DNA from 2 places in the Photorhabdus temperata genome. Region 2 is predicted to be linked to the other one. Evidence: predicted binding sites of a transcription regulator. Region 2 holds the regulator's gene; the other holds the start of a gene.
The links. Region 2 encodes PhoB, which activates phosphate uptake and scavenging genes when phosphate is short. Its sites were predicted from a motif close to CTGTCATAAAACTGNCNNAT; they were not measured.
Positions count from the first base shown of each region.

Region 1: a site for PhoB is predicted at 7,338-7,357, ahead of pstS (phosphate ABC transporter substrate-binding protein PstS). Genes of this name have one in related genera too.

Region 1 is NZ_JAJAFX010000004.1:12,536-22,072, forward strand. It holds gene LGZ99_RS02315 (non-ribosomal peptide synthetase) at 1-4,238, opposite strand, end outside; gene LGZ99_RS24770 (GreA/GreB family elongation factor) at 4,904-5,065, shown strand; gene ompR (osmolarity response regulator transcription factor OmpR) at 5,205-5,924, shown strand; gene envZ (two-component system sensor histidine kinase EnvZ) at 5,921-7,252, shown strand; gene pstS (phosphate ABC transporter substrate-binding protein PstS) at 7,465-8,505, shown strand; gene pstC (phosphate ABC transporter permease PstC) at 8,603-9,537, shown strand, end outside.
Region 2 is NZ_JAJAFX010000020.1:16,111-25,647, forward strand. It holds gene ggt (gamma-glutamyltransferase) at 1-1,348, shown strand, start outside; gene brnQ (branched-chain amino acid transport system II carrier protein) at 1,471-2,802, opposite strand; gene phoR (phosphate regulon sensor histidine kinase PhoR) at 3,152-4,489, opposite strand; gene phoB (phosphate regulon transcriptional regulator PhoB) at 4,513-5,202, opposite strand; gene sbcD (exonuclease subunit SbcD) at 5,464-6,699, shown strand; gene LGZ99_RS09605 (AAA family ATPase) at 6,696-9,537, shown strand, end outside.

The DNA of each region.
Region 1 (9,537 bases), on a different contig from region 2:
GCCGTGCTGATTTTTGCTCCATCACCCGCAGCTTGCTGGATAGCATTCAGTGGGTATTTTCGATGTGGTGAATGACGTTGCTCTGTGATAAAGACGTCATTGACACATTCTATCCAGGTTTTACCTGTTGCTGAAAAACGAACCGGTAATGTATTAAGGAATAACCCCAATAAATATTCTGAGTTCTGTACCTCAGGCCGGCTATGAGTGATCAAACCTGTTGCAATTTCATCCTGTTCAGCAAATAAGGCAATTGTGGCGCAGTGTGCAGCGAAAAATACGGATTTAGTTGATACACGTTTTTGTTGTACCCAGTCTTTTAGCCGTTCTTCTATATCATCAGGTATTGATACTGATTTCGATATCAAAACCTCATCAGATGGAACATCATAGAGTCTATAGCCTGTGACCTGTGTTCGGGATAATCCGGCAAGTTCATTCTGCCAATAGATTTTGTCCTCCACGGATGTCAATGATAGTAACTCATTCCGCACAGACAATGCGGGTGACGGCAGACGGATATCAGTAATACCCTTTCCATCGCTATCAATATAGTGATGCAGTAATTCACGTATCAGATTAGCCACACTGCTGCCATCCAGGATTGCATGGTGAAAACTCAGAATGAGTTCAAGCGTTTCTGCTGTTTTAAATAATCTGATGTTAAATAGTGGGGCACGATCGAAGAGATAATGATGGCGTGTCTGCTGATGTATATATTGGATAATTTGATATTCAGCGTGGACAATATCAATTTCACTGAGATCAGTAATTGCAACGGCTGAATCAATATCAATAGATTCACTCACAATTTGCAGAGGTTCTTTAAAATCAGCCAGATTAAAGTGTGAACGCAGGGCTGGGTGTCTTTGAATCAATATTGCCGCACTTTTCCTGAAGTGATTGGGTTCCCACTCAGCTTGAAGGGTATAGCGGAAAACATCTTTGTACTTTGCTGAATCATTGGCCTGCTGGCTATGATAGATCAAACCCAGTTGTAGCTGTGTCGCCGGATAGGCATCCGCAAAACCAGATAATCTGGCCTTTTCAGCTTCATCAATCAGGGCAAATGGCAACAGATCCAACGTGTCTGCGATAGGTTGCGAGAGTTCAACCTGATGGCTCAACTCAGAAATGGTCGGGTATTGCGTCAACTGTGACAGAGTGACTTTGATACCTGCTTTTTCAGCTTCAGAACGGATTTTCAGCATCAGGATTGAATCACCGCCAATAGCGTAGAAACTATCCTTGATACCAACATTGCTGATGTTCAGAACGCTTTGCCATATTTTAACCAGGGTTTTTTCAAGTTCGGTCGAGGGCATGTGTGCCGCCTCAAGAACTTTATCCTGCGTTAGCTGACTCAGCGCATTGCGATCCGCCTTACCATTTGGTGTTAGGGGAATAAAGGGTACAGCAATAAATTTTGCAGGTACCATAAATTCAGGTAAGGAGTCTAACAGGCGGTCACGCAGCGTATCAGCGGTATAATTTTTACTGGCGACATAATAGGCGCAAAGATAGGTGCCACGTTGTTCATCATGCTCAGGCAGGACTTCTGCACTGGTAATGCCTGACATTCTCTCCAGCGTGTTCTGGATTTCGCCCAGTTCGATCCTGTTTCCGCGGATCTTCACCTGATTATCAATACGTCCAAGATATTCGATGCTGCCATCAGACAACCATCTGGCTAGGTCTCCGGTGCGGTACCAACGCACTGTTGTTGCTAAACCGGATATATCACGGATAAACTTCTCATCAGTTAATTCAGGCTTGTTAAGATATCCACGAGCCAGGCCCACGCCACCAATTTGCAGTTCCCCTGCTACACCAATTGGTTGCCGGGTGTTGTGAAGCGACATAATACGCAGCGCGGTATTATTGATAGGATAACCAATTGGCACCCTGGTAATGTCTTCTGTTGAATTAGGAAAGATCTCATAATAGGAAACATCGACTGTTGCTTCGGTTGGCCCGTACAGATTAACTAATAACGGCATGTCTTTGCCAAACTGCGTAAATATCCTCCTGAATTGATTTACCCGGGCGGGGGATAATGCTTCGCCACTGGTGAAAATTCTGCGCAAACTGCCGATCTGAGTGATCAACTCAGGTTGCATTTCCAGTGCATTAAGGAAAGGAAGCAGCATCGAAGGAACAAAATGCACGGTCGTTACATCATGTTCTTTAACCGCTTTAATGATCTCTAAAGGATCTTTTTGTGCTCCGGGCGGCAGCAAAGCGACAGAGGCGCCAGTCATTGACCACCAGAAGAGTTCCCATATGGAAACGTCAAATGAGATGGGTGTTTTTTGCAAAATAACATCGGTTTCATTTAACGGATATTTTTCCTGCATCCATTCCAGCCGGTTAACAACGGATCTGTGCTCAATCATCACACCTTTCGGCCACCCAGTGGAACCTGAGGTATAAATGATATAAGCCAATGAATTGGGGGCAGAACGATTAAGTAGCGGTAATGTTGCGCTATCAGATGAATACCGGCTGTTTAGGACTCGATAGTGTTCAGCAAATGTTCCATTTATCGGGTGTTCTGTCAGAATAACGGAAACGCCACTGTCTTGCAGAATATACTCTATTCTTTCAGCAGGATAAGAAATATCAATGGGCAGGTAAGTTGCCCCCACTTTCAGAGTGGCAAAAATGCAAGCCAGCATTTCCTCGCTACGTTCCATCATAACGGCAACAACATCCCCGGATTGCACTCCATGCCTGACCAGCATGGATGCGATATTATCGGTATGAGCCTGTAATTGTTGATAGCTCCAGGATTGTGGCGCGTGTTGTGCCGACTTAATGGCAATGGCCCCAGGATGTAAAGCAGCCTGTTTTTCAAATAAGGTAGACATGGTTTCGCGATCAGAGAAAGAGACATTCGGTCCCTGTTCAAAGGCTTGCAGTTGTTGTTCCTCTGTCGGAGAGATATCAATATGTGAAACCCAACTGTCCGGTGCTGTGATGATTTGTAAAATGATCTGTGAGAGTGATGCGGTAAATTGTTCAAATGAATAGCCAGTATTGAAAACATCAGCGGCACCCCAGAAATTGATAGCGACATCATTGTTATCACCATGGGTAATCATATGAATGGCTAATACATCTGCTTCATGACCATTAGCGCAAGCATTTGAATAGTATTCAATTTTTTCGAACGCAGGAATTTTCTGTAACTGAAGATAGGAAACGGTGACATCAAATAGTTGGCGGGAAATATTGCCAGCCCTATTGTGTGTTTTTATCAGTTGGCTCAGAGGAACATATTCATATTGTTTCAGAAATTTAATTTTTTTCTTAATTTGCTGTGCTAATACCCGCAAGCTCATCTCGGAGTCAACGGTTACGGAAATTGGCAGCGTATTGGCCCATTCACCAATAATATTGATATTACTTTGCTGACGGTTAAATAGCGGGATGCCGATAGTGATATGAGAATTATTGTGTATCCGTGCTAATAAAATAGCAAGTGCCGTGGTCATAACAACAAGAGGGGACATTCCAGTTGATAATGCACTTTCAACCTGAGAACAGGTTAATGTCATCTGTTGTTTTATAAATTGGGTATTTTTGGTTGACTTCTTACGGGTAAATAAAATGGGTTCAATTCCCTCGATAGTTTTCGCCAGCGCAGAGACATCATTCACTATGGAATGGTGTTTTAGATGTTCTAGCGAGCGGGTAATAGCTGCCAGATACTTTTTTTGAGTGTTAACATATTCAGAGAAGGGTTCTGGACTTTGATATTGCTGGAGGATTTTTGTGCTGATTAAATTCATTCCCCAGCCATCGCAAACAATATGATGGGTACGTAACAAAAGGGCAACATAATTAGCCTGGTTCGGGGTAACAATGGCGACTTCTAACAGAGGAACATCGGTTAAACTGAAAACTTTAGCCGGCCATGCCGAAATAAAGTCTTCACCAGTTTGAGATTGTGATTGTAAATATTCGCTGTTGATTATCTCGACTTTAACCTCAGCCATACAATGATTGATACGCTGGGTTAATAACTCATTTTCTTCTAAAATTTGTATTTTGCCGATGATTTCCTGATTAAGAACATTATTTGCCGCCATAACGAGCTTATCAAGATTAATATCCCCGGAAAGGTACCGTATCTGTGCCAAAGTGTATTGAGCGCTTTGTGGGTTGCGCTGATTTTCAAAAAAGATATCTTGTTGATATGGAGTAAGAGATATTACTTTTTGTAATTGTTTCATATCGTAGCCCTTGAAGACGAAAAAGAACACTCTATGTCATTGCGATGATGCCGACTTTTCATTGTCAAGAAAAAAAATGACATAACAAATTGATTTATAATTAAAATAATCATGTTTTTGATTCTAATTGTGTGATCCATTTATTATTTTTCATATTTATTGATAATAGACATAATTTATCATCTGCGGCATAAAATATAAATTATATTTAAGTTTTTAACCACTAAAGAGTAAAGTTTTCGCTGCGAAAATTGTGAATTAATAAATTCTTCCCATTTTGCAAGGTTAGCGCATGAGCTACATTTAGGGGGCAAGATCATCGTCGTTCCTTTAGCCATTGCCTGCGAAAAAGTGAGTAGCCATTCAGTTGTCTGGGTTAATTTATTTGTATCAGCGTTGAAGAATTGTATTGGTTGCATGACAGAAAATGTGATGCACTTCCTACTTTACTGATAATGAAAAACAGGGCAGAGGGTTCAATCGGAGAAAAAGCGAACTAAATTGTTTATTATGGTAAGAAAAGATTAAGAGAAACCTATCCGGGTAGTTTTTTGTCCAAACATTTGGGATGTACGATCTAGATCCTCGTCAGGAAGGAAAGGTTTATGCTGGCGCGTGGATCTGATGGGAAGATGATATGAAGCGGAAAGCATTGTTCGTTTAGCCTGTCTGATGAATTTGATGCAGCTAGTGGGTGGATTTCGGTTAATTCCCCGGTAGCCAGGATATTGATGAGTAAACCAGCCGGTGACGAAATTATCGTAAAAAATCAATGTATAACAGCCGGTTATGGGGTTTTGGCAGTCAGTGGCTTACCATTGAATTAATCATTCAGATTAATAACGTACGAAAATAAGTCCTATAGAAATTATCTTAAAATATATATATCTGGTTTCTATCTTTGGTTTAATCTTCTTCATAATGATAAATTTAGCAAAGCATGTAGTATTTATTTGGAGTTCAATAATGCAAGAAGGTAACAAAATCCTTGTGGTGGATGATGACATGCGTTTACGAACGTTATTAGAGCGTTATCTGACAGAACAAGGTTTTCAGGTACGTAGTGCTGCTAATGCGGAGCAGATGGACCGCTTATTGACACGGGAATCTGTTAGCTTAATTGTATTGGATTTAATGTTACCTGGAGAAGATGGGCTTTCTGTTTGCCAAAGACTGAGAAAACAAAATAATCCGGTGCCGATTATTATGGTGACGGCAAGAGGGGAAGAAGTAGACCGCATTGTTGGGTTGGAGATTGGCGCTGATGATTATATTCCTAAGCCATTTAATCCTCGTGAGTTATTGGCGCGTATCCGGGCGGTATTACGCCGTCAGGCGAATAAGTTACTGGGCATACCCGCTGAAGATGACGCAATTATTAATTTTGGTAAGTTCAGTCTTAATCTAAGTACCCGGGAAATGTTTCAGGGAGATGAACATATGGTACTGACCAGTGGTGAGTTTGCCATATTGAAAGTGCTGGTTTCTTATCCTGGTGTACCGCTGTCCCGTAATAAGCTGATGGGTTTAGCCCTTGGCCGGGAATACAGCACTATGAAGCGATCTATTGATGTTTTGGTTTCACGTCTGCGCCGTGTGATTGAAGAAGATCCTGCACACCCGCGCTATATCCAGACCATCTGGGGGCTGGGTTATGTCTTTGTGCCTGATGGAAGCCGTGTATGAAGCGATTACGATTTTCCCCTCGCAGCACTTTTACCCGTACTTTATTCCTGGTCATGGCTATGCTGTTTATCAGTCTGGTAACCAGTTACCTGGTTGTTGTGAATTTCGTTATCATGCCAAGCTTGCAGCAGTTCAATAAAGTGTTAGCGTATGAAGTTCGTACTTTAATGGCTGAAAGATTGAAGCTGGAGGACGGATCTTTTCTGGTGATCTCACCGGTAGTGCGCCGGGAGATTTATCAGGAGTTGGGTATTACGCTGTATTCTGAGTCTGACGCGGAGATACAAGGTTTACGCTGGGCCAGGCATTATAATTTCCTGAGTGAGAAGATGAGTCAATACCTGGGTGGCAAAGCTGATCTGCGTCTGGAGATAAACAAAGAGAGCCCTATACTTTGGCTTAATTCTTATTTGGCCCCCGATATTTGGGTCAGGGTTCCTCTGACTGAGATCGAGCAAAATCAATTCTCACCCATTTTCCGTTATACATTGGCCATTTTATTGCTGACGTTTGGTTGTATTTGGCTTTATATCCGTTTTCAGAACCGGCCCTTGCTGGAAATGGAGTATGCTGCCAGACAGACAGGTAAAGGTATTATGATGCCTACGGTGCGAGAAGCGGGGTCGCTGGAAGTTCGCGCTTCTATTCGTGCATTTAACCAAATGTCCGCAGGAATAAAGTTATTGGAAAGTGACCGGACGATATTAATTGCCGGGGTAAGTCATGATTTGCGTACTCCACTGACACGTATCCGCTTGGCAACAGAAATGATGAGCAAGGAAGATGCTTATTTGTCTGAATCTATCAATAAAGATATTGAAGAATGTAATGCCATTATTGCGCAATTTATTGATTATCTCCGTACCGGGCAGGAAATGCCAATGGAATTCTGTGAGCTTAATTCTATTCTCAAAGAGGTTATTTCCGCAGAGAATGGCTATGAGCAGGATATTGAAAATAATCTATCTCTTCCCCCAATAACCGTTAACGCGAACCCGATTTCCATTAAACGGGCATTGGCTAATATGCTGGTTAATGCCAATCGTTATGGTAATGGCTGGATTAAAGTCAGTAGTGGTCAGACTCATGAATTTGCCTGGTTTCAGGTAGAGGACGATGGCGCAGGAATTAAGCCGGAAGATTTGCCGCAGTTATTTCAGCCATTTGTTCGGGGCGAAAGAGCGCGCAGCAACAGTGGAACGGGGTTAGGTCTGGCTATTGTTCAGCGGATTATTGATGCTCATGACGGGAAAATTGAAATTGGCACCAGCCCCAGAGGGGGATTATCTATTCGTGCCTGTATTCCTGTTGTGGAAGATAATTTTTAATGGCCTGATGATAATCTCCAGCTTTAATTTCATGGTCTGTGGAGATGACAGTTTTATGTCAGCATCAGGCTGAATTTGCATTGCGCTGTCATAAAAATGTCATAATTAAGACATTTTGCTGTAACTAAACTGACCTATTTTCCCTTCTGCACCTTTTTTAATCTGACGAACACATTTCTTTGTTGATTCTCAATGTCCCATGAGGAGGGATTATGAAACTGATGCGTACCACTGTAGCCGGCATAATGGCAGCGACGTTTTCTTTGATAACCCTGTCGGTATTCGCTGCTTCCAGCTTGACGGGGGCAGGTGCGACATTTCCCGCCCCGGTGTATGCCAAGTGGGCAGATTCTTATCAAAAAGAGACCGGTAATAAAGTCAATTATCAAGGCATCGGTTCTTCCGGTGGCGTAAAACAAATTCTGGCAAATACCGTTGATTTCGGTGCTTCCGATGCGCCCTTATCCGATGAAAAATTAGCGGCTGATGGTTTGTTTCAATTCCCGACGGTCATCGGCGGGGTCGTACTGGCGGTTAATATCCCTGGTATTAAATCCGGCGAATTAACACTGGATGGTAAAACGTTGGGTGATATTTATTTAGGTAAAGTGAAAAAGTGGAATGATCCGGCGATGACTAAATTGAATCCGGGGATGAAACTGCCGGAGCAGGATATTGCGGTGGTACGTCGTGCGGATGGTTCCGGCACCTCTTTTGTGTTTACCAGTTATCTTTCTAAAGTGAATAGCGAGTGGAAAGAAAAAGTCGGTGCAGGCTCCACGGTAAGCTGGCCTGTTGGCTTGGGTGGTAAAGGCAATGATGGCATTGCTGCATTCGTTCAGCGCCTGACAGGTTCTATTGGTTATGTTGAATATGCCTACGCTAAACAGAATCATTTGGCTTATACCAAACTGGTCTCTGCTGATGGCAATGTTGTCAGCCCGACAAAAGAGAGTTTCAGCGCCGCAGCGAAGAAAGCGGAATGGCACAAAACGTTTGCTCAGGATTTGACACACCAACAAGGTGAAAACGCGTGGCCGATTACTTCCACTACATTTATTCTGCTTCACAAACAGCAAAAAGACGCCGCCAAGGGGGCAGAAATACTGAAATTCTTTGACTGGGCTTACGAGAAAGGCAATAAACAAGCGAATGATCTGGATTATGCAACCCTGCCAAAAGAAGTGGTTGAGCAAGTTCGGGCGGCCTGGAAAACCCATGTGAAGGATAGCAGCGGTAAAATTCTGTATTAAATCGTGTCGGTGGCAACGGTTTGAAGTATCGATTAAATTTGTAGTTTTGATTTCTCCCCCATTAAAGGGGGAGTTAACCCGGATGAGAATAAGCTCTATGGCCGAACAGAAAACGGCAATAAAAGCACCCAGTAAAAACGGCGATATTATTTTCAGCGCACTGGTTCGGCTAGCTGCGCTGATGACTTTGTTTTTGCTGGGAGGCATCATTATCTCGTTGATTATTGCCTCCTGGCCCAGTATCCAGCAGTTCGGCATCTCTTTCCTCTGGCATAAAGAGTGGGATGCCCCGGCAGAACAATTTGGTGCATTGGTGCCTATTTACGGTACGTTGGTCACTTCGTTGATTGCTTTGATCATTGCGGTGCCTGTCAGTTTCGGGATAGCACTGTTCCTGACGGAACTGGCGCCTAACTGGCTGAAACGCCCGCTTGGTGTAGCAATTGAGTTGCTGGCTGCAATTCCAAGTATTGTCTATGGCATGTGGGGGTTATTTGTGTTTGCCCCTCTGTTTGCCACCTATTTTCAGCAGCCGGTCGGCAATGTCCTTTCCGGTATGCCAATTGTCGGTGAACTGTTCTCCGGTCCTGCCTTTGGTATCGGCATTCTGGCGGCGGGCGTCATTCTCGCTATCATGATTATTCCTTATGTCGCCTCGGTTATGCGTGATGTGTTCGAACAAACACCGGTCATGATGAAAGAATCCGCTTATGGTATTGGTTGTACTACCTGGGAAGTTATCTGGCACATTGTATTGCCTTACACCCGCAATGGCGTGATTGGTGGTGTCATGCTGGGCCTTGGCCGTGCGCTGGGGGAGACAATGGCAGTGACTTTTATCATCGGTAATACTTACCAGCTCGACAGTTTCTCACTGTTTATGCCGGGCAACAGTATTACTTCTGCGTTGGCGAACGAATTCGCTGAAGCTGAATCTGGCTTACATACCTCAGCATTGATGGAGCTTGGTCTGGTTCTGTTTGTGATCACCTTTATTGTGCTGGCGTTGTCAAAATTAATGATCATGCGTCT
Region 2 (9,537 bases):
CAGCACCCTAAAAAAATATGGCAAACTCAGTCGTGAACAGGTCATGGCGCCTGCAATTAAACTGGCACGGGAAGGTTATATACTAACCCGAGCAGACACAGATATTTTGGACACTTCAATCAAACGTTTCCGCAAAGATCCAGAAGCAGCCCGCATCTTCCTGCGTAAAGATGGCTCCCCTTATCAACCGGGCGATAAGTTGATACAAACCGATCTGGCAAATACACTGGAATTAATCGCCAAAAAAGGGCAAGAAGCGTTCTATCATGGAGATATTCCTAAACGGGTTGTAGAAGCAGCTAAAAAATCAGGCGGCATTATTACCGAAGCCGATTTCGCCAATTATAAGATCTCAGAAACAGCCCCCGTCACCTGTAGCTATCGCGGTTATAAATTTATCTCTTCACCGCCACCCAGTTCAGGAGGGGTAACAATGTGTGAAATCCTGAATATTCTGGAAGGCTACAACCTCAAAGAAATGGGATTCAACTCTGCTGATTATATTCACACACTGACGGAAGCAATGCGTCATGCCTATATGGACAGAAATACTCACCTTGGCGATCCGGAATTTGTTAAAAACCCAATCGATCGTTTACTGAGTAAAAGCTATGCCGAATCTCTGCGTAAAAAAATAAAACCAGGGGAAGCAACATTATCAGAAAATGTTCAGCCGGGTATTGAACCACATGAGAAACCAGAAACCACGCACTACTCCATTGTAGATAAAGAAGGTAATGCGGTTTCAACCACCTATACAATCAATGGGCTTTTCGGTGCTGTCGTCATCGCACCGGGAACAGGTTTCTTCCTCAATGATGAAATGGATGATTTCACGACAAAAATTGGTGAGAAGAATCTGTATGGACTGATTCAAGGTGCGACTAACTCTATCGCCCCTGGTAAGCGCCCACTATCATCAATGAGCCCGACACTCGTCACTAAAGACAATAATATATTCCTTGTTCTGGGCTCACCCGGAGGCTCCCGTATTATCTCTATCACGCTACAAACTGCCTTAAACATCATTGATCACGGTATGCCTCCTCAGGAAGCGGTCAATAGCCCCCGTATTCATCACCAATGGTTACCAGATGAAGTTTATTATGAACAACGAGGTGTTTCTAAAGACTCACTGAATTTGCTGGAAAAAATGGGATATAAAATGGTGGAACAAACACCGTGGGGCGCAGCTGAGTTGATTATGGTAGGTTTACCAAAAGCCGCTAACGTTTCAAATACAGGTTCTTCAGGTAATGATGCTGCCGTATCTGGTCAAGTTCGTGAAAACTATTTCTATGGCGCCAATGATGTTCGGCGCCCAGCAGGTGCTGCTATTGGTTACTAACAACAGGTAATTCAGCAAACCATGTATAAGAATAGCGGGATGGAACACCTTTCTCAGGCACGCCATCCCGCACTTTCTCTAACGATCTGACGATGACAAACGGTCAAATAAACGGACCATTATCACTGATGACTTTGACTTTCTTGTGAACCAGAACGTCCCCAAATACGGTCACAAATACCAAACACAACCAGAACCAACAGGGAGGGAGCTAACCAAGCTAACCCTTGATCAGCTAATGGTAAACGAGTTGCCCAGTTTGGTAATAAATACACCAGAGTTTCTGATGACTTGATAGCATCTAAAATACCAAATAGCAGACTGATCAACATAACCGAAGCCAAAATACGGCTGAAATTATTCCACCAACGCAATGTAAAACTCAGAACAATCAAAACGATACAAGGTGGATAAATCGCAGTCAGTACCGGAATAGAAATATTGATCAAATGACTCAAACCAAGGTTAGAAGTCAGCATGGAGAACAAACCAAGGATCAGAACCAATGAACGATAAGACAAAGGCAGATAACGGCTGAAAAACTCAGCACACGCACAAGTCAATCCCACCGCAGTCACCATACAGGCGACAAAAATCAACACGGCGAGGAAAAGAGCGCCAACACCACCAAAAGTATGCTGAACATAGGCATGCAAAATTATAGCGCCATTTTCCGCATGAGGAATTAATGATCCACTGCCAGAACCCAGTTTGAACAGAGACAGATAAACCAGCACCAGACCGAATCCGGCAATCACCCCTGCCCACGTCGCATAACGGGTCAACAATGAAGATGAAGCAACACCTCTTGAACGCGCCGCGTTAACGATAACAATACCAAATACCATAGCGCCTAAGGTATCCATCGTCAGATAACCGTTAACGAAACCACTGGAGAATGGGATTTGCTGATAAGCATCAATTGCAGGAATTGAGCCCCCCGCAGGCCAAAGTAGAGCGGCAACACCAAGTATACCTAACGCCAGCATTTTAATGGGTGCCAGCACATGCCCGACAGTATCAAGCAAACGACCAGGGTAAAGCGAAACAGCAATCACCAGGGCAAAATAAATCAGACTGTAAATAAAGAGTGATAATTCACCCGAACCGGCAAGGGGAGCAATGCCCACTTCAAAAGAAACCGTCGCAGTACGTGGAATTGCGAATAGAGGGCCAACAGCCAGATAACAAACCGTCGCCAGCAGCAACCCCGCAACCTTACCAATGGGTGAACTCAGCTCTTCAATACCACCGCCTACTTTTGCCAACGCGATGATTGTAATTACCGGTAAACCAACCGCGGTGACCAGAAAGCCTAATGCAGCTACCCAAACATATTCACCCGATTGTAATCCCACCATAGGAGGAAAAATAATATTTCCCGCTCCTACAAACAGGGCAAAGGTCATAAACCCTAACGCCCAAATATCCTTAGATGATAAACGATTTGTCATAATAATTGTTAATTTTTTGTTACCATTTTAATGGCTTGAATAATATAAATACCGCCAATAATTAAGCCCACATTGGCAATATTGAACCCTAATTTAACGATTTATTATCAAAATAATATTCACCTGTACCTGTTTAATACAGAACCATAGTGGTTATTATAGATAGAATCGCCAGCAACTGCCCACAAGTAAAACTTTTATAGTGCCAGAAGGCAATAGATAAACCAGAATGCAGAGTTATATACTACACTCTTTTTCAAAACCAGTGATTGCTGTTAGCTATCATTGAATACACACTATATGATTTGTGTTTTTTTTAACCTTCAAAGCTAATAATTAATTTCACAAGTTAATTATTGCTTTTAATTAAACCATTATTATCTCTTTTACTGGTTAATTTAGCCGGTACAATCAATCCTGACAGTAAAGTAAAACTGAAAGTTGTTCCTTGACCTATTTCACTGGAGATTTCAAGGTGGGAATGGTGGTGATGTAAAGCATGCTTAACAATAGCAAGACCGAGGCCGCTTCCACCCGTTTGCCTAGAACGGGCTTTATCTACCCGATAGAAACGTTCGGTCAAACGGGGTAAATGTTCTGCACTGATACCTGGTCCATTATCTTTCACGGTAAACTCGGCACCGTGGGAGTTCGTTTTCCAACTGACATCAATCTGAGTGCCTTTCGGGGTATGATTAACCGCGTTATAAACCAGATTAGACATTGCACTACGAAGCTGCTCTTCATTACCGAAAACTTTTAGTTTTTCACTAATATCAAAATTAATTTTATAGCATTCATTACCAAGCGCGGCGGCTTCCTGGCGCAATACCTTAAGCATCAGAGGCACATCAACTATTTCATTCATATCAATCTGAGGAGCAGCTTCGATTTTAGAAAGCTGCAATAATTGCTTCACCAGACTATCCATCCTCCGGGTTTGCTCCTGCATTGTATTCAGCGCTTTATTACTCAGCGAGCCAGACACCTCCTGATCCTGCATGACTTCCAGATAACCCTGCAATACAGTTAAAGGGGTACGCATTTCATGGCTGACATTCGCAAAAAAGTCACGGCGGGCATTTTCCAGGGCCCGTTTCTGCGTCACATCCCTGGCAACCATTAATAGTTGCTCTCCAGAGTAAGGCATAACCCGAAACTCAACAGTGAAACCATTATTTAATTCTATTGATAACGGACGTGCAAAATCCCTGGAAAGCATATACCGATTAAAATCAGGATAACGAAGTAAATTAAAAATAGGCTGCCCATTGTCCTCAGGCCAACGAAAACCCAGTAAATGCTGGGCCAAACGGTTACACCAAAAAATATTACCCTCGGTTGTCATCATAACAATGGCATCCGGCAATAACTCAGCGCCACTACGAAACCGTTTGATCAACAGCGCCAGTTCACGGCGCCGTTTCCGGTTCCGTTGCTGCATTTGGTGAATACCGTAAAAAATCGGCTCCCATCCCCCCCTTCCCGACGGCGGCAACATCCTACGATCTAACCATAACCAATCCGAAAGTTTCAGCAAATTATAGCCATGCCATATCAGCGCCAAAAATACCGAAGCAAACAAATACCAGGACAAGTGACCAATAAATATCGACAAAACTAATGCAGGCAAACAAAAAAGAAACAGTTCTGAAACCAGTTTTTTCCAGGATAAACGTTCTAACACATCAGGTTCTCCGGTGCGCAAACTCAGTAACGGGTAGAAAAACGATAACCAGTACCGCGAACGGTCTGCACCATTTTATCATGACCACCAATCTCTAATACTTTACGTAAACGGCGAATATGTACATCGACAGTTCTGTCTTCAACATAAACATTTGCTCCCCAAACATAATTGAGCAACTGTTCACGGCTGTAGACCCGCTCAGGATGAGTCATAAAGAAATGAAGTAATTTAAACTCGGTCGGCCCCATATCCAGAGCCAGATCCTGGCTGGTCACACGATGGGAAGTGGCATCCAAAACCAAACCATCCATTTCAATGATATCTTCCACCACCATAGGTGAAATACGCCGCAATACCGCTTTGACTCTAGCAACCAGCTCTTTAGGAGAGAAAGGCTTGGTTATATAGTCATCTGCCCCAACTTCGAGGCCACGAACCCGATCTTCCTCTTCACCACGTGCCGTCAGCATCATCACCGGAATATCACGGGCATTATTATCCCGTTTCATTTGTTTGATTATCTGCAAACCAGAACCACCAGGGATCATCCAATCCAATAACACCAAATCAGGATAGGGCTCAGATAAACATGCCAGCGCGGAATTATAATCTTCCGCCTCTACCGGCTGATAGCCATTTTTTTCCAGCACAAAACAGACCATCTCACGAATCGGAGCTTCATCTTCAACGACCAGAATACGTCTTGTCATGGTTAGTCCTGTTAAATATTGAGATAAACGCGACTGAGTTTTAAAAGGCATTATGCGTCAGTTTTATGACAGATTTATGAAATCTTGCCTCGGCTATCCTCCACCTGCAATCTGTTTCGCAATAATTAATTCAAACAACTATCATATTTCATCATGAATGCGAAGCGACTCGGAGATATATTCACTGAACCAGATTTAAAGGCGACATTCAGAATATAGCCATTATAATCATCATTCACTTTAATCCATTGCGGCGGAATTATGCGTATTATTCACACTTCGGACTGGCATCTTGGTCAATATTTTTTTACAAAAAGCCGGGCTGCTGAACATCAACATTTTCTGCGTTGGCTGATTAAACAGGTTGAAAATTACCAGGTCGATGCATTAATTGTTGCCGGAGATGTGTTTGATACCGGCTCGCCGCCCAGTTACGCCCGTGAGCTATATAATCACTTTGTTGTTGAACTGCAACCTACTGGCTGTCAGTTAATTATCCTTGGTGGTAATCATGATTCCGTGGCAACGTTGAATGAATCAAAGGAACTGCTTTCCTGCCTGAATACCACCGTCATTGCCCATGCGGAAGAAGACCAGCAGAAGCAAATAAAAGTGCTCAACACCAAAGAAGGCAATACCGGCGCCATCCTCTGTGCAATCCCTTTTCTGCGTCCAAGAGATATTATGACCAGCCTGGCAGGTCAGTCAGGAGAACAAAAACAACTGGCATTACAGGAAGCAATTGCAGAACACTATGATCAACTCTATCAGCAAGCAGGTAAATTACGTGATGAACTGCATTTACCCTTACCTATTATTGCCACCGGGCATCTAACCACCGTTGGCGCCTCAGCCACAGATTCAGTCCGGGATATTTATATTGGTACACTTGATGCCTTCCCGGCGCAAGCTTTCCCACCGGCAGACTATATTGCACTTGGGCATATTCACCGGCCACAAATCGTGGCTAAATCTGAACATATTCGCTACAGCGGTTCCCCCATACCGCTCAGTTTTGATGAAGTCGGACAGGAGAAAAGTGTCTGTTTGGTGGAATTTACCCAAGACAAACTGGCATCCATTACACTTTTACCTATTCCTCAATATCAACCCATGCAGCTTATCAGGGGTGACCTGCAACAAATTGAACAGCAATTACAGACTTTTAATGACTATAAAGGCGAGCAACCCGTCTGGTTAGATATTGAAGTTGCCACACAAGACTATCTCCATGATATCCAGAAAAGAGTTCAATCAATGGTTGCGAAACTTCCTGTTGAAGTCATTCTGCTGCGGCGTAGTAAAACACAGCGACAAAATATGCTAGCGCAAGAAAACAGAGAAACCTTGACAGAACTCAGTGTTAACCAGGTTTTTACCCGGCGGCTTGAGCAATCAGAACTTGAAGATGAAGAACACAAAAAACGTCTGACCACCCTTTTCGAACAAACACTGAATAATATCTATCAGGATAAAAACAAGGAGGAACAGGCATGAAAATTCTGAGTCTGCGACTGAAAAACATTAATTCATTACAAGGTGAATGGAAGATTGATTTCACAACAGAGCCGTTTGCCAGCAGTGGCCTATTCGCAATAACCGGCCCTACCGGTGCGGGTAAAACCACATTATTGGATGCCATCTGCCTTGCGCTTTATCACGAAACACCGCGCCTGACAGTTTCAGCATCACAAAATGAGCTGATGACCCGCCACACAGCAGAATCCCTAGCTGAAGTTGAGTTTGAAGTGAAAGGTGTTGCTTACCGCGCTTTCTGGAGCCAACGGCGAGCGCGCAACCAGCCGGACGGCAATCTGCAAGCCCCAAAAGTGGAACTCGCATTCAGCAGCAACGGCAAAATTCTGGCAGATAAGATCCAAGATAAGAAAGAGAAAATTATCGAAATTACCGGATTGGATTACGGTCGTTTCACCAAATCCATGCTGTTATCCCAAGGAGACTTCGCTGCTTTTCTCAATGCTCAACCCAATGAACGGGCTGATTTATTAGAAGAATTAACCGGTACTGAAATTTACGGTATTTTATCCCAACAAATTTACCAGCAACATAAAGAAGCCCAGTCAGAACTGGGTATTCTGCAAGCCAAAGCCTCTGCCATTGATTTGTTAACGGAAGAACAGCATCAACAATATCTCGAGCAACAGCAACAACTCGCGGATTCTGAATCACGACTGAATCAACAAATAAAAACCCTGCAACATTCGGAGCAATGGCTGATCCGTGAGGAAGAACTTCAACAATTTACTACTGAAAATCAGGTTGTTTTACAACAGGCAGAAAACGCACTTACCCACGCAGAACCGCAACTGCAAAAACTGGCCGACAGTGAACCAGCCGAAACGCTTCGCCCATTGCTGGATGACAAAAATCGAACTCAATATGAGCATCAGAGAATCAGTAAGCAGTTGGAAGATATGCGCCAACAACTTCAACAGCAGCAGCAAACACTCACGCCGATACAACAAAAAGTGACTGATACCGACTCTGCCAGAGCAACGCATCAACAACATCGGCAGCAACAAGAAAAACTGATATCAGAACAGGTGATCCCATTGGATCATCAGATTGATGGTCAGATTAAAGATCTTAATCTTACTCAGCAACAAATCAGCGAACAGAAAACAGCGCTTGAAAATAGTTGTCAACAATATGACACGGCAAACCAACGCTCCCTGTCATTAACCAACCAAAGAAAACAACTGGAAAACTATTTCGAACAGCAGACTTACCATCAATATTTCGGTGAAAAAATTGCTTTCTGGCAACACCAATTCTCCTGGCGGCAAGATCAGCAGCAACAAATTAATCACCAAAATCAAAAAATTGACAAGCTCAATGCCGAAATCACACAACTTAGCGATAACCTGAATAAACAAGAAGCAGACCTAAAACAACAGATTGAAAATAACCAACCATTAAAACTGGCATTTGAACAGGCAGAGCAGCAATTTTTTCATCTGCAAAAGCAATATTCACCAGAGAAATTACAAAAACAATTAGCTGAATATCAGGAACAACTGCCGCGGCAACATAAACTGGAAATACTGTCCCCGCAAATCCTGCAATTACAAACCACAATTGCCAGTAATCGTGTTCGTTTACAACAACCGGAAAAATTATTAAAGGAACTTCCTGTTCAAATTGGCGCTATTGATAAACAACTCTCAGACAAACAGCAACATTTAGCAGATCTTTCTCAACGCATTCAGTTAGAACAAAAAATTGTTAGTCTGGAAAAAGAGCGCGCGCAACTCAAAGAAGGTGTTCCTTGTCCACTTTGCGGTTCTGAACATCACCCGGCTATTCAAGCTTATCAAAAGATTGAATTGTCAAAATCAGAGCAACGGCTAAAAGATTTACGTCAGGAATTTGAAGAACTGCAAACTACCAGAATATCGTTAGTGAATAAAAACGAGTTTCAACAGCAACAATACAACCATATTTTGCAAGAAATTACTGACGCTGAACCAAAATTGAAGTCATTAATTCAACAATGGCAGCAAACTTGCGAAACATTACAAACTGAAATTTCTCCTTCAGATAAACCGGCACTTGAAATATTTGTACAGCAGAACCAATCGGCTTATCAACTTTGTCTGGCCCAATTAGCTAAGTTTGAACTGACAGAAAAAGAACATCAAAAAACAGAAAAAGTACTAACAGTTCATAAAGAACAGATTAAAAAAATTGAGCAAAGCATTGAGCTGGATAAACAACAATACAATGCCCTAACAAAACACCTCGCTGAACTGCAACCAGAGATACAGCAACAACAGAATAAGCTGGCTGATGTTATTGAAAAAATGACTTCTGAATTACAGGAATATGATTTATCACTGCCAATTCTGAATGATGCTGAAAACTGGCTGCAACAACGTAGAAATGAGTGGCAGGTATATCAAAACTGCCGTGAAAACTGGCAACAAATCCAAAAAGAACAAGCTGTTATTCAAAATCAGCTTGAATCATTGAGTAAACAAAAAGAAGAATACACATCCCGTTTAAACATATTTAATCAAAAAGAGCAACAACAGAAACAGCAACTCGCAGAGACGCAACAACAGCGCCAAAAACTATTTGGTGAACAGTCGGTCGCGAAAATGACTCAGGCACTACAGCAACAATCTCAGCTGTTGGAAGAAAAATACAAACAGGCACTGTCACATCTGCAACAAGCACAATCCAGTATCAGCCAGCTTACCGGCGCAATTCATGAGATTGAAAAAAACAGCAAACAAGCTGAACAACAAAAACAGCAGTCAGAACAAAATTTCAACTCTGCATTAGCTGAAAGTATATTTACCGATCAAAGTA